4 regions of the Rossellomorea sp. QJM3NY_18 genome follow, and region 1 is predicted to be linked to each of the others. Evidence: predicted binding sites of a transcription regulator. Region 1 holds the regulator's gene; each other region holds the start of a gene.

Region 1 (2,204 bases):
CAATACCTTTTTGTATCCGATCTTGGAGATCCAGATGCTGATTTCATATAGTATGAACAGCGGTACCGTCACCATTAGATGAGACACAATATCGGGTGGCGTGATAAGAGCCGCGATGACCAATAAGATAAAGTAGGCTGCTTTCCTCATCTTCCCCATCATCATCGGCGTGATGATACCTAACCGTGTAAGAAAAAGCATGGCTACGGGTAACTGAAAGAGAAAACCAAAAGGAATCGTGATCTGGAATAAGAAATGAAAATATTCGTTTATTCCGATCACTTGTTCTATATTGAGATTCATTGATAAACCCATCATGAATTTCACGATATATGGAAACAAAATAAAATAAGAAAATGACAATCCACCTAAGAAAAGGATTAGGGAAACTGGAATATAACTAAGCGTCACTTTTCTTTCTCTTTCGTATAAACCCGGACTGACAAAAGACCAGACTTGAAAGAGAATGATAGGGGATGTCATGATCAAAGCAATGAACATGATCATTTCCATATAGATCTTGAGAGGATCTGTGATACGAAAGGCATTCATGGTTAATTCTTTCGCTTCATCGGCATGCTGTAAGTACCTGATCAGCGGTTCCGCAAGAAAGAAGCTTACAACAACTGCTAACAAGAAGAAAACGACTACAAACATGAGTCGTTTTTGCAATTCTCCTATATGTTCATAAACTGTCATGTCTCTTTGACTCATGGCGTTCATCCTACTCTACTTAGCACTATTATTTTTTTCGTCTTCATCATCTGCTAAGCCTTTTGTTGCATTTTTAAATTCACGCAATGTATTTCCTGCCGCTTTTCCTAATTCCGGAAGTTTCTTAGGACCGAAAATAAGTAAAGCAACGACTGCTATTAATACGAGGCTACCTGGACCTGGCATAATGAGACACCTCCTCTTTTACCATTCTATCATAACGTAAATATGAAGAATTTTCTATTCTGTTATGATTCCATCTTGTGACATTTCCGTGTCATCCTCTGAATAATGCTTCAAGAAGTAAACGAGTGACTGAAGTTCCACCGCCAAGTCGATATGATGGACGCGGATATGGTCAGGCACCGTCAATCTCGCAGGGGTGAAATTCAGTATCCCCTTTATATTCGAAGAAACCAATCGCTCTGTGATATTCTGAGCAGAAGATGCCGGCACCGTCAGAATCGCTACTTCAATATCATGCCCCACAAGACGCTCTTCTAAATCATCTAAATGAAAAACGGGTACATCGCTGATTTGAGTCCCGACCTTCTTTTCATCCACCTCAAAAGCCATTTCGATCTTCGTATTATTATTCTTGATGAAATTATAATGAAGAAACGCTGTACCAAGATTCCCCACCCCGATCAACACAACCTTCGTAAGGGCATCCTGATCCAGTGTCTTACGGAAGAATGATAGCAGATAATTGACATTATAGCCGTATCCCTTTTTACCCAATGCACCAAAATAAGAAAAGTCCCTGCGGATCGTAGCAGAATCAACTTTCACCGCTTCACTTAATTCCTTCGATGAAACCCTCTGCTTACCGGATGAGTACAGATTCTTGATAAATCGATAATATAGCGGAAGGCGCTTGGCCGTTGCCTGTGGAATTTTCGTTGTATCCTGGTTCATATTGTATTCCCCCACATCTATTCAAAACCTCTGATACCGCTTCCAAAATTGAAAGCATCCAGAATTTATTAAACTCTACTACTCATCATACACTATATTTTATCCTAAGTGTACGAAGATTAATAGTCGATTTATTGCCGTTCCCCTCTCAAATACGGTACACTAGCACTATGAAATAGAGGTGAAACGTCATGATTCTTTTACAAGTGAATCAACTAACAAAGAACTTCGGTGCAGATAATATCCTATCAAATATTAAACTTGAAATACAGACTAGAGATCGCGTTGCCCTTGTCGGCCGTAATGGCGCAGGAAAGTCGACTCTTCTAAAAATAATTGCAGGTCACCTCTCCTACGATTCCGGGGAGATCACTAAGCCAAAGGGCGTCTCCATCGGGTATCTTGCCCAAAATACGGGTCTAGAATCTGATCTATCCATCTGGTCTGAGATGCTGACCGTCTTTGAGGAATTGAAACTGCAGGAAAAGAAATTACGATCACTGGAGCAACAAATGGCCGATCCTTCAGTATATGAGCAAGAGGATGTCTATCAACGGGTATTGAAGGAATAC
Region 2 (2,204 bases), 1.1 Mb from region 1:
CGTCCCCGATATGGGAGATGAAGACAAATCCATTCCCGTCATTTATTCCTCTCGGTGCCCGTCCCAGACCATCAAATTGACCAGTTTTGCCTGAATGTAAAGCATCCTGATATTGAATCTTTTTTTGTTCATCTTTATTTTGTCTCATTTTTTCTGAGATGACCACACGTCGGTAATGCTGCGCGGCAGTGGTTTTTATATCGAAAGGCACCCGGAGGCTTAATTGATTCAGCCAGCGGAATACTTTTTCGTGCTCCACGGGTGAAATCATGTCTGCTTCTTTACCTCTCCCGATCGGCACAAGGAAGAAGACACTCCACAACACGCAATTTAACTCCTCTACCAATTCGGCCATTTCTTCAAGCATGTCGACATTATAGCGGGAGATGACGGTGTTGATTTGAAGAGGAAGTTCAAGTTCGTGGATGTAGTTGATCGCGTTCATGGTCAAGTCGAATGAACCGGATGTTCCTCTGAAATGGTCATGTACTTCTGCTGTCGGACCGTCCAGACTGAACGCCCAGCGAGCAAGACCTACTTCTTTCGCTTTCTCAATGGACTCCTTGGTGACGTTGGGTGTTGCGCTTGGTGTCATGGAGACACGCACTCCTTTTTGAATCGCATAGGAAGCAATATCATATACGTCAGGCCGCATGAGCGGATCTCCGCCTGTGAACACAAGCATCGGGTTGTTCATTTCATAGATGTCATCTATCAGTTTTTTTCCTTCTTCAAAATCCAATTCAAGCGGATGCCGTTTGTACTGCGCTTCTGCCCGGCAGTGAAGGCAGTGAAGCTCACACGCTCTAGTTAATTCCCAAATGACGATAAATGGGTTTTCGTCGAAATTCATATCAAACATCATATTTCCTCCCGTCTTGCAATGATTGAAAGATTTATATGTTTAATGATATAGAAGGATGGGGGAGTAGTAAGTGAATTACATCACACACTCTCTTTTCTCTAAGGAGTATGATTAAGGCATCATCTATAGGAAAGCAGGTGTATGATTGTGAAAATGGTCCTTCCCAAACAACATGGTGCCTGGGCGATGCTATTGATTCCTTACGTACTGGGAATCTCGGCAAGCACCTTTCACCTTATTCACATCCCTTTGTTTATTGGCTGGTTCTTTTTGTATCTTGCCACTTATCCTTTGATCATGGTCGTGAAGGGGAAGAAGGTGTCCTTCTATATTAAATGGGCATTGGGTTATTTAGCCGCGTCATTCTTTTTTTTAGCAATCGTTTTGGTTTATGACTGGCAAATGGTCTTCTTCGGCTTAGCCATGATTCCTTTCTTTCTAATAAACATCTACTTTGTAAAGAAAAAAAATGAGCGGGCACTTGCGAATGATCTATTCGCCATTTGTGTATTTTGTATTGGAGGGCTTGCAAGTTTTTACGTGAGTACAGGCAGTCTGACTGTTGAAGGATGGAATATTGCCCTGTTGTCATTCTTGTATTTTGCAGGCAGTACATTTTTTATTAAATCAATGATAAGAGAAAAGAAAAACACAAGATTCAAATGGTGGTCATGGGGTTATCATGCATTTGTTATTTTTCTGCTATTTCTTTGGAAGGAATCCTGGCTGTGGGTGGTACCATACGTTCCAAGCTTGATTCGGGCGGTTTTCCTTCACGGTAAAAAACTGACAATCATGCAGCTGGGAATCATAGAAATCGTAAACTCCGCCTTTTTCCTTCTACTTACAACCGTCTTGCTATAAATCCCGTCCCTCGCTTCAGATTTAAAGAAGCAGGGGACGGGATTTTTATTTGAATTTCTGGTCTATGGCCTCTGCCAGCTGGCTGTAGTGGTGAAATAAGCTGGTATCTTCGCCGTAGATGGATGGAGTTTCAGACGTTTCGATTGGTTCTTCGATTGGGAGTTTCGCCAAAACGTCTGTATCTAATCGCTCCGCTAACAGATCCCCTCCGCCTTTTCCGAACAAGAAGTATTTTTCACTGCTTTCTTTGGGCTGAAAGTACGACATGTTTTCAATGATGCCTAAAATATCGTGCTCCGCTTTCAGTGCCATTGTTCCAGCTCTTTCAGCTACAATCGATGCTGTTTGATGAGGGGTGGTAACAATGATTTCTTTACTTTGCGGGATGTTCAGGTGCATATCGAGGGCGATGTCCCCGGTTCCGGGAGGCATATCGAGAATGCAGTAATCCAGCTCTCCCCACATCACATCCTTA
Region 3 (2,204 bases), 1.1 Mb from region 1:
CGTGTATGACATGTTCAGTGAAAAATGGGAAGACTCTTATTAGAGCCTGTGATTATCGTCACAAATGGCAAGGTTTCTCTCTGATATAGTGGAGAAAGAGATACGAAGCAAGGAGGGGTACAATTGAAATTTCAATCTTTATACGATGAAATCGGTCCTGACCGGATACAGGCACTGGTGGAGGCATTTTATCCCAAGGTCTACAGAGATTCAAATCTGAGGCCGCTGTTTGAAGGTGAGATGTCGGAAATCATGAGAAAACAATACATGTTTCTAACCCAATTTCTCGGGGGTCCGCCATTATACAGTGAAGAATTCGGTCCACCCGCGATGAAAGCAAGGCATCTCCCTTTTGAAATCACTCCAGAGAGGGCAAGGTGCTGGCTGCATTGCATGAAAGAAGCATTCGAAGAAACTGGTTTGAACGACCTTCCCGAGGGAGAGGTATTCTATACAAGGCTTACCCAAGTGGCCGCAATCATGATCAACTCAGAAGAAGATACCTTTCATTCATGAAAAGAGAAAATACCCCGTTTCTTGGAGAAACGGGGTATTATTTATTCCAGATTACATCGTCTGTACAGCACGAGGGAAAAGAATATTATTTTCCAAGTGGATATGCTCGAATAAATCGGATTCCAGTTCTTCCAGACGCTGATATATAAGGCGGTAGGTCCCGCATGCACCTGGAGGAGGAGTGAAATCATAAGTGACCTTTCGTATTTCTTTTATGATATCTCCTGCATGTTGATGCTCGTCTTCCAAAGCAGAAAGAATGGTCGATAATTTCTCCTTGTTTTCAGGCTTTGGATCCTCTTCGAATGCAATAAGGGCCGGGAAGTCTTCCGTTTCTTCTTTGATTGTATGCTGCTCAAGTTCAACCTTCAACTGGTTAAACAGTTTATGAATCTGTGCTAAATGGGGGTGCTGTGCTCCGTGAACGCGAAGTACCTTGGTCACATATGGAGTCAGTTTAGGCAGTTCTTCATTTAAGTAACGGTGATGTTTGCCGACGATATATTGAATCAACTCCGTGAGTGAAGCCTGTTCCCAGTTGATGGTGGATTCGTTCAATCTCTTGGCTTCCTCGTACAGTGCATTTAACTCGGTGAGGACTTCTTCTGACGAAAGGTTCCTTTCTTCGATCGCTTCAATTAAAGGGCGATTTCCTCCACAGCAAAAGTCGATTCGATTCGCCTTGAAAAAGTCGCTTGCTTTCGGAAATTCTGTGACGATATTCCCTATTATGGATGACTCTGTGAATATTTGTGTCATTTTAATCCCTCCATATTTGTCGTTTTACTTGTTTAACTGTCTTTATCGTATCAACAACTGAACGAGACTTTCGTGATACATATCACAGATTAGAATGAAATTCATCACGGGTTAACTGAATTTTTGACAGTCATTCTCTTCAGAAAAGAGCACTCGTCCTGTCCGTGATCAATGAATGATTTCCTCTTTCAGTTTGTCGGGGTCGATCACATAGAACCCTTCTGCATCAAGCTCAATGAGATCTTTTTTCCTTAGCTGGTTAAGAGTTCTACTGACTGTTTCACGCGAGGTGCCGATCATGTTGGCGAGTTCTCTGTTCGTAAAATGGGTAGTGATTTTATACAGGTTTTCAACCTTCACACCATTGGACTTTGATAGACGCAGGAGAAGCATAATGACCTGTTCATACGTATTGTGGAGAATTTTCTCTTCCAGGCGGCTTTGAAGATCGACAATTTTACCCCCTAGAACCCGGAATAACTTAATGCAAAGCTCAGGGTGTTGAATCAGGATTTTCTCGAAATCTTTAATGGGGGTGACGATGAGCTGCGCTTTTTTTATGACCTCGGCGTTTGCAGGAAATGTCCCTTGCCTGAAAAAACCGGCGTGAGGGAACATTTCACCGTCCTCAAGTACCGATACAATCTGTTCTTTTCCAGTGGCATCGGTTTTATAAATTTTCACGATGCCGGAGTGGATGAAGAAGACACGGTCGAGAGGTTCTTCCTGCATGAAAATAATCGAACGGGCATTGTATATTCTTGAAGATGAGATTGATATGATTGGCTGCAGTTCATCGTCGGATAACTCCTTGAATAGTGGAACGGTTTGCAGATGCTTTTTAATATCTTCTTTATTTAACATGAAGGGCTCCTTTCTGCGTTTGGACTATTAACATTATCACCATCTAAACACTCTTTTTCCTCATG
Region 4 (2,204 bases), 990 kb from region 1:
CTGCCGCCTTCATGTCTCTATTTTAAAGATGATAAGCATACGTATAATGTTCAGACTCCTCTCAGCGCTTCTCTTTATTTCAACTATTTTGTATATGAAAGAACGGCTCGGGAAGTGCTGTACGATATGAAAAAGGTCGCCTTGAAGGTAGTAAGTGAAATGGAAGAGCGAAGCAAAAAGCAGTTTGAACAGTACCGGAATTATCACGGATTCCCTGAACGGGAATTTTCATGGGAAGTTGAAGTCCTTACATTAAGGGAGTATATATTCTGGCTGAAAGAAAGGGGCTTAGATCCGGACCCTGTCATGAAGAAAATCTTTCATGATATGGAAGGGGAGGACAGGCGGACGATTGCTTATACGATGGTGGAAGCCCTGCAGCATCTTGATCCCGACCGGACACCAAGAGTCATCCTGTTCTTCGCTCCTCCTTTTCTACCACATAATTTTGTGAATGAGGAAAATGAGTACGGCAAAAAGGTGAGAGAGGTGCTCGGAACCTGCTTAGAAGATATATCCAATGAGACAGGCGAAGAATTCGTCATCAAACGGTTTTTCCCTTATCTCGCAGATGGCAGCTTTCTTTCTCTTCATGAAGAAGATGAAGATATTGAAGTGTTCAAGAAGAATCTGCCCCTCATCGATCACCTGTATCCGGTGCCCATCGACTTGATCAGAAAGCTGAACATCCCCTCCATTAATATAGGAGTCTACGGGAAAGATGGTCATCAGTGGACCGAAAGAGTGTATAAACCCTATACGTTCTCCGTACTGCCGGAAATCATCAGGCGGGTGACGAAGGACTTACTGGAAATATGATATGGAAAAAGTAGAGAGGTTATTTTCTCTCTATTTTTTTATTATAAAATTGTCACAAAACGGTCAATCCCAAAAGATGCATAAAGGGAACAAGTTTACTATAATGAAGTTATTAGATTGTGAAATATTTCACTAACTTTTAACATTGGAGTTGAGAACTGCGATGAAAGAGCTTAATCAATTGGCTAAAGAGCAAAGAGCATCAACACTCACCCTTTATGGGGCGTCCCTGTTGATGGGGGGAGTCGTTGTTGGACAGGCTTATTTGCTCGTAAGCATTGTCAATGCAATTTTTATAGAGAAGCTTGAGTTCCAGGAAGTCCTCCCGATGCTTGGGGCCTTGCTTGTTGTTCTTACGGGGAGAGCTTTCCTTTCATATTTCAATGGACAGACAGGAATCAGGATGGCCGCAACGGTGAAGAAGGATTTGAGGGAACGGCTGTTAAAGAAATGGGCAAAAAACCCGATTCAGGCCTCCATTCAGGGTCAATCCGGACAAAAGGTCAGTACGATGATGGATGCGGTCGATGGGTTGGACGGGTATTACAGTCAGTATATACCTCAAAGGATTCAAACCTCCATCGTTCCTTTGATCCTGTTGATCACCATCTTCACGGAGCATGTGTATACAGGTTTGATCATGGTGGTGACGGCTCCATTCATCCCATTATTCATGGCCATCATCGGGGTCATGACCAAGAAGAAATCAGAGAAGCAGATGGACAAGCTGACCGCTTTTTCAGGAAGATTCCTCGATACTCTTCAAGGATTGACTACTTTAAAGTTACTTGGGAGGGGAGCTCAACAGAAAGAGGGGATCAAATCAAGTAGTCTGGACTTCCGGGAAGCGACCATGGACGTATTGAAGACGGCATTTCTGTCTTCGTTGATGCTTGAATTCATTTCCATGCTAAGTATCGGCCTGATCGCCCTGGAGGTGGGGCTGAAGTTGGTAGTCTTTGGGAGTATCCCATTCTTTACCGCTTTCTTCGTTCTTGTCCTGGCACCGGAATTCTATCAGTCTTTAAAAGAGCTGGGGAATGCGTTTCATACCGGGCGTGGAAGCATGGGTGCCGCTAAGAAGGTCATGGAGGAGCTTCAGGATAAGGATCAGCCGGTCAAATGGGGGAATAGGGAAATGTCCGCAAATGGGAAATCTCCCACCATTGAACTGCGTAACCTCGAGTTCTCTTATGGTGAAAAAGGATATGCCCTGCAAGGGGTCACCGCCGTCTTCCCATCACGGGGCCAAGTGGCCATTGTCGGTCAGAGTGGGGCAGGGAAGACAACCCTGCTTCATCTGATAGGGGGTCTGCTTGATCCATCAGAGGGAGATATCCTCATTAATGGAGTATCAAGAGGCGAATACGTGGAAAGAGACTGGT

What was found. The regulator Rex, encoded in region 1, represses fermentation and respiration genes when NADH is low (regulators of the CRP and FNR family bind a similar motif). The targets are predictions, from matches to a motif close to TTGTGAAATATTTCACAA.
Region 2: a site for Rex is predicted at 934-951, ahead of AC0VXY_RS17955 (YwiC-like family protein). Genes of this name have one in related genera too.
Region 3: a site for Rex is predicted at 1,346-1,363, ahead of ric (iron-sulfur cluster repair di-iron protein). Genes of this name have one in related genera too.
Region 4: a site for Rex is predicted at 937-954, ahead of cydD (thiol reductant ABC exporter subunit CydD). Genes of this name have one in related genera too.

What each region holds. Positions count from the first base shown of each region.
Region 1 is NZ_CM149659.1:291,847-294,050, reverse strand. Features, by position in the region: gene tatC (twin-arginine translocase subunit TatC) at 1-714, opposite strand, end outside; gene AC0VXY_RS01660 (twin-arginine translocase TatA/TatE family subunit) at 730-900, opposite strand; gene AC0VXY_RS01655 (redox-sensing transcriptional repressor Rex) at 955-1,632, opposite strand; gene AC0VXY_RS01650 (ABC-F family ATP-binding cassette domain-containing protein) at 1,824-2,204, shown strand, end outside.
Region 2 is NZ_CM149659.1:3,477,493-3,479,696, reverse strand. Features, by position in the region: gene AC0VXY_RS17960 (TIGR04053 family radical SAM/SPASM domain-containing protein) at 1-862, opposite strand, end outside; gene AC0VXY_RS17955 (YwiC-like family protein) at 1,007-1,729, shown strand; gene AC0VXY_RS17950 (Mrp/NBP35 family ATP-binding protein) at 1,775-2,204, opposite strand, start outside.
Region 3 is NZ_CM149659.1:3,479,929-3,482,132, reverse strand. Features, by position in the region: gene AC0VXY_RS17980 (hypothetical protein) at 1-43, shown strand, start outside; gene AC0VXY_RS17975 (globin domain-containing protein) at 124-516, shown strand; gene ric (iron-sulfur cluster repair di-iron protein) at 568-1,275, opposite strand; gene AC0VXY_RS17965 (Crp/Fnr family transcriptional regulator) at 1,444-2,139, opposite strand; gene AC0VXY_RS17960 (TIGR04053 family radical SAM/SPASM domain-containing protein) at 2,183-2,204, opposite strand, start outside.
Region 4 is NZ_CM149659.1:1,278,459-1,280,662, forward strand. Features, by position in the region: gene AC0VXY_RS06655 (M20/M25/M40 family metallo-hydrolase) at 1-819, shown strand, start outside; gene cydD (thiol reductant ABC exporter subunit CydD) at 983-2,204, shown strand, end outside.